One region of the Clostridium oceanicum genome, then DNA from elsewhere that is predicted to be linked to it. Evidence: a T-box and tRNA genes for the amino acid it is inferred to sense, from the RefSeq annotation. Region 1 holds a T-box; the other holds one or more tRNA genes.

Region 1 (3,445 bases):
GCCTAGTTGTTCCCCATTATCACCTATTAATCTTATTTCTTTTTCTCTAATTTGATTATTTGTGCGGAAATTTTTGTTAATGATTTTCACCTCCAAATGAATTTGCTTATGGCATTTTAATATAATAAAAAAAGGACGACTCAAGCCGTCCTTATAATAATCTTTAAAAAGAATTCATTCAACCCTACTAGCCATGCTGTAAGGTGAGAAACGGCTGGTTTCTACTTAACAAATTTATTATATAACTATCTTTTTAGTAAGTCAAGTTAAATTTAAAATTAATTAATTTTTTCTTCTATTTCTTTTTTTAATTTTTCTATAAATTCTTTTATATCCATAGTTCCTAGATCTCCATCTTTTCTATTTCTAACAGAGATTTTTTCATTTTCTACTTCTTTATCACCTAAAATTATCATATAAGGTACTTTTTGAAGTTGAGCTTCTCTGATTTTATATCCTATTTTTTCATTTCTTGTATCAACTTCTACTCTTAAACCTTGCTCTTTTAATTCTTCTTGAACCTTATTTAAATAATCTAATTGAGAATCAGTTATATTCATAATTTTAACTTGAACTGGTGCAAGCCAAGCTGGGAACGCCCCTGCATATTGTTCTATTAATATTCCTATAAATCTTTCAACACTTCCATATATAGTTCTATGAACCATAACCGGTCTGTGTTTTTCTCCATCTTTTCCTATATAACTTAAATCAAATCTTTCTGGCATTTGGAAATCTAATTGAATAGTTCCACACTGCCAAGTTCTTCCTATACAATCTTTAAGATGGAAGTCTATTTTAGGTCCGTAGAATGCTCCATCACCTTCATTTAATTTATATTCTTTTCCTACAGCTTTTAAAGCTTCTACTAATCCATTTGTAGCAACTTCCCAATCTTCATCTTTTCCCATTGAATCTTCTGGTCTTGTTGAAAGTTCTACAAAATATTCAAATCCAAATAATTTATAGAATTTATCTATTAATTTTATTACTCCTACTATTTCATCTTTTATTTGTTCTTTAGTCATATAAAGATGAGCATCATCTTGAGTAAAACATCTAACTCTCATAAGTCCATGTAATGCTCCTGATAGTTCATGTCTATGAACTATTCCTAATTCTGAAAGTCTAAGTGGAAGATCTCTATATGAATGCATAGAATTTTTATAAACTAATATTCCACCTGGACAGTTCATAGGTTTTATAGCATAATCTTCATTATCTATTTTAGTAAAATACATATTCTCTTTATAATGATCCCAGTGTCCTGATTGATGCCATAAATTCTCATTTAATATTAATGGTGTTCTTATTTCTTGATATCCTGCTTTTGTATGTTCATCTCTCCAGAAATTTTCTAATGTATTTCTAACTACCATTCCCTTAGGATGGAAAAATGGGAATCCTGGACCTTCTTCATGCATACTAAACAAGTCAAGTTCTTTTCCTAATTTTCTATGGTCTCTTTTTTTAGCTTCTTCAAGCATATTTATATATTCATCTAACTGACTCTTTTTAGGGAATGCAGTTCCATAAATTCTTTGAAGCATTTTATTATTTTCATTACCTCTCCAGTAAGCTCCAGCTACAGATAATAATTTTATAGCTTTAACTTTACCTGTATGCATAACATGAGGTCCTGCACATAAATCTACAAAATCACCTTGTTTATAAAATGATATTACTTCATCTTCTGGTAAATCTTCTATAAGTTCTACTTTATATGGTTCATCTTTTTCTTTCATCAAAGCTATAGCTTCATTTCTTGGAAGTTCAAATCTTTCTAATTCTTCCTTTTCTTTAACTATTTTAGCCATTTCTTTTTCTACTTTTTCAACCATATCTGGTGTAAAAGTAAACTCAGCATCAAAATCATAATAGAATCCGTTATCTATAGCAGGTCCTATTGCAAGTTTTACTTCTGGATATAATCTTTTAACTGCTTGTGCTAATATATGAGATCCTGTATGTCTTAATGACCATTTTCCCATATCATCATCAAAAGTTAATATTTCTAACTTACAATCTTTATTAAGTTTTTCCATTAAATCTGCTGTTTTTCCATCAACCTTACCTACTAATGCTTTTTTGTAAAGAGCTGGACTTATTTTCATAGCTATATCAGCTATCTTTATGCCATCTTCAAATTCCATAACCTTTCCATCTTTTAAAGTTACTTTTATCATTTTTTCTCCTCCTTTATTAATAACTAATTTATACCACGACTTTACTACTTAAAATTCATAGGGCTAAATAAAAGATAAAAGTAGTTCGTCTTTGGATAAGATTTCTTATATTTCAAATAGAACAAAGGCTCCTTTTGAATTTAAAATCCTTTTATTACAAAATAAAAAAACTCCTCCCACAAATGGGACGAGTTATATCGCGGTTCCACCCAAATTAATAGTATATAAATATAGTTATACTATTCACTTGTTGCCTATAACGCGGCTTACGATTATACTTACTAAAATTCAGTATATAGCTCCAAGGTGGTATTCAATAGAACTTATCCGAAAAACCTTTCAGCCATTGAGTTTTTCTCTCTTAGAATAGTCTTCTATTTACTTTTCCTTATCATAGCTTTCAATATATTTATAATTCATTTTATGTTATATTATATGATTATTGTATTTCATTGTCAATATTTATATAATATTTTTTATAATTATTTAGTATATACTACAATTTACTTTTATTCAAATCTTTATTAACACTTTCTATTTCAATATTTTCACATATTTCAACTTTGTTTTCAAACACATTTTTTATGGTACCTATAAGTTCTTTATTATTGCAATTATCTATATTATGAATCCTAATTTTTTCAGGAACATTTGTAATAAGCCAACTTAAAAGCATATCATCTATACTTATACTTTCAATATATTTTACATCTTCTGTATCTAAGTAAATACTATAAGTTAAATCATTTCCTTCTTTATCTTTTAAAGTATACTTTCCTTCTTTATCTATCATTATATTTATCTCATCTATTTTGCTTTCTTCCATATCAACAAAATATTTTAATAGTTTTATAAATTCATTATATTCTTTTTCTACCATATATTTTTCTACAACTTTATCTATTATACTTTCTAAATCTCTACTTAGTTCTTTCATTCTAAATGTTATAAATCCATCTATATTTATTTCTTTTGTATCTCCAGCTATAATATTTCTTATTTTATATAACACATCATTTTTTTTATTAAAACAATAAATAGAACATCCTTCTAGTGCTCTTTCATCATCTCTAAGTACAATTAAACTTTTATCTCTAATCTTTGTTTTTTCTTGATTTTTCAAAAAGAAATAACTATCTGTTATAAATCTATCTATATATTTATCAAAAAAATCATCTAAAAGACATTTATATAAAAGCATAGCAATGCTTTTATTAAACTCTTCAAAAAAATGCTTTTCTAAATCATCTTTTTCAGAA
Region 2 (3,445 bases), on a different contig from region 1:
TGGTTTAAATGAGGTAGCTAAAGGAAATTTAAAATATAGAATAAGAGAAAAGGGAAAAGATGAACTTCAATTAATAGCTTTTAATATTAATAATATGTCAGAAGAATTAGAAAGAAAAATAAAAAATGAAAGAAAAATAGAAAAATCTAAACAAGATTTAATAACTAATGTAGCCCATGATTTAAGAACACCACTTACTAATATTATAGGTTATGTAGAAATTATAAAAGAAAGAGGCTACAAAAACAAAAATGAATTATTAAAATATATAGGTATAATTTCAAACAAATCAGAGTCATTGAGAAAATTAACAAATGATTTATTTATATATACAAAGCTATCTTCAGGAAGTATAACTTTAAACATTACTAGATTTAGTATAAATGAATTAATAGAGCAAGTTATAGATGAATATATAGATTTATTTGAAAACAATAATCTTAAACTAAAAGAGGACTTAATTGATGAAAATATTATAATTAATGGAGATGCAGATAAGATTGCTAGGCTTTTTAACAATCTTTTTACCAATGCCATAAAATATAGTATTAAACCTTCTGATGTGAATTTAAAACTTATAAAGGAAGGAGAAAAAGTTATTATATCTATAAGTAACAAATGTAATAGTCTTGAAGGGGAAGATATAAACAATTTGTTTGAAAGATTTTATATAGCAGATAAATCACGTTCAAAGGATAAAAATAGTTCTGGATTAGGGTTAGCAATTAGTAAAACAATAGCAGAACTTCATAAGGGGAAGCTAAGTGCAGATTATAAAAATGGAGTTATAACTTTTGTTTTAGAAATGAAGATTTAATAGATTTTAACAAGTTATATATTACTTAAATTAAATATTATATAATAATAACGATATTAAAGAGTAAATAGATAGATTTGTTTTTATACAAATCTATCTATTTACTCTTTAATTAATTTATATCTATTTTTCTTCCATCAGATTTTTGAGCTTTAGGAAGAGTTAAGTTTAATACACCATTATCAAATTTAGCCTCTATATTTTCTTCATTAATATTATCTACATAAAAGCTTCTTTTAAATTCACCATAACTTCTTTCACGTCTTACATAATTATCTTTTGTATCATCTACAGAATTTTCACGTTTAGCACAAATAGTTAAATAGTTATTGTTATACTCTACAGTGATATCTTCTTTTTTTATTCCAGGTAAATCAGCTTCAATCATATAAGATGAATCTGTTTCTTTAAGATCTACTTTGAATCCATTACCAAATCCTTTTACATTCATTGGCGAAAAAAAGCTATCTGAAAAGAATTCATCAAACAAATTATCGAAAACATCACCTCTTTTTAACATTTCATTATTTTTTCTAAAAGGAACCATATTAAACATAGTAAAAAACCTCCTCTATTTAATAAAATATATTTAATGATGTTTAATGTTTATCATTTACTGTACTTACATAATAAAACTAAAGTCAAAGAAAGTCAAAGTCTAAAATAAGAAACTATAAATTAAAATAGTTAGAAATCATTAGAATAATAGAGATAATTTAATATAATAAATAAAAATAATGATTTAAAGGAAAATTTCAAAAAGATATGATTAAAATATTATAGTTATATTTTAAAAAAATTGAATATATTGAAATTTATAACATATTATATTAAAATTATATTATATACAGTATGCTTTCGTAGCACAGGGGTAGTGCAATTGATTCGTAATCAATAGGTCGCAGGTTCAAATCCTGTCGGAAGCTCCAAAGAATATATAAAATTTAGATTAATTTCAAGATTTTTTCAAATGAATAAATTAATTCATGGTAATTAAAAATAATTATCAATTATTAAATGAATTAAGAGGGATTTATAAAGTGAATATTGAAATAATAAAGTTGTATACTAATGATTAGAGAGGAGATTAATATGAATTATAGAGAGATATATAAAGAATGGTTAAATAATGAATATATTGATGAAGATACAAAAAAAGAGTTAGAGAGTATAAAAAATAATGAAAGTGAAATAGAAGATAGATTTTATAAAGAATTAGAATTTGGTACTGCAGGCCTTAGAGGTAAAATTGGTGCGGGAACAAATAGAATGAATATATACAACATATCTAAAGTTACTCAAGGACTAGCAAATTATATAACAAAAAAAGGTGAAGATTATGTAAAAAGAGGTGTTGCTATAGCCTTTGATTGCAGACATTTTTCAAAAGAATTTGCAAAAGCTGCAGCATTAGTTCTTGCAGCTAATGGTATAAAAACATATTTATTTGAGGATTTAAGACCAACTCCAGAGCTTTCTTTTACAGTTAGAAGATTAAATACAGCAGCTGGTATAGTAGTAACTGCTAGCCATAATCCAAGAGAATATAACGGATATAAAGTATATTCTGAAGATGGAGCTCAAATATTAACACATGTAGCTGCAGGTATAACAGAAGAAATATCTAAAGTATATGATTTAAGTAAAGTTAAAAAGATAGAAGAAGAAAAAGCTTTAGATTTAGGACTTTTAAAAATATTAGGTAAAGATATAGACGATGAGTATATAGGTAAAGTTAAAGGTCTTTCTTTAAGAGAAGATATAGATAAAGATATACAAATTGTATATACTCCTTTAAATGGTACAGGAAGTGTTCCTGTACAAAGAGTTTTAAAAGAAAGAGGATTTAAAAATATAACTGTAGTTCCAGAACAAAAAGATCCAGATCCAGATTTTACTACAGTTGGATATCCAAATCCAGAAGATACAAGAGCTTTTAAATATTCAGAAGAACTAGGAAAAAAAGTTGGAGCAGAGCTTTTAATTGCAACAGATCCAGATTGTGATAGATTGGCTATAGAAGTTAGAAATAAAGATGGAGAATATGTTCCTTTCAATGGTAATCAAACAGGAGTTATACTTATAAATTATATTATAGAAGGAATGAAAGAAAAAGGAATACTACCTAAAAACCCAGCTATAGTTAAATCAATAGTAACAGGAGATTTAGGTAAGGCTATAGCTAAAGATTATGGAGTAGAAACGTTTGAAGCTCTTACAGGATTTAAAAATATATGTGGACTTATTCCTGAATTAATAAGACAAGATAAACAATTTATATTTGGATATGAAGAAAGTATAGGATATGTAACAGGAACTTTTGTTAGAGATAAAGATGGTGTAAGTTCTGCTATGCTTTTATGCGAAGCGGCAGCTTATTATAAATCAATAGGAAAAACTTTATTAGATGTTTTAAATGAAGTTTATGAAAAGTATGGTTATTACAGAGAAAAACAAATATCATTAGTATTAGAAGGTATAGAAGGCAAAAAAAGAATTGAGAGAATGATGAGTTTTTATAGAAATAATTTCCCTCAAGAAATTAATGCTGTAAAACTAGAAAGATATATAGATTATGATAGAAGAATAGAATATAAAGTAGAAAGTGGCCATAAGATGCCTTGTAGA

What was found. A T-box is a leader RNA that pairs with one kind of tRNA and senses whether it is charged. The one in region 1 lies ahead of thrS (threonine--tRNA ligase), so its partner is inferred to be a tRNA-Thr.
Region 2: it has a tRNA-Thr gene. The T-box ahead of thrS (threonine--tRNA ligase) is inferred to sense a tRNA for this amino acid. The anticodon was not compared.

Annotation. Positions count from the first base shown of each region.
Region 1 covers NZ_BAAACG010000019.1:548,831-552,275, forward strand. Annotated here, with positions in the region: gene infC (translation initiation factor IF-3) at 1-90, opposite strand, end outside; ribosomal protein L20 leader region at 122-233, opposite strand; gene thrS (threonine--tRNA ligase) at 279-2,186, opposite strand; T-box leader at 2,367-2,590, opposite strand; gene ytxC (putative sporulation protein YtxC) at 2,683-3,445, opposite strand, start outside.
Region 2 covers NZ_BAAACG010000016.1:97,759-101,203, reverse strand. Annotated here, with positions in the region: gene ABDZ71_RS16125 (sensor histidine kinase) at 1-817, shown strand, start outside; gene hsp18 (heat shock protein Hsp18) at 930-1,373, opposite strand; tRNA gene ABDZ71_RS16115 (tRNA-Thr) at 1,672-1,746, shown strand; gene ABDZ71_RS16110 (phospho-sugar mutase) at 1,910-3,445, shown strand, end outside.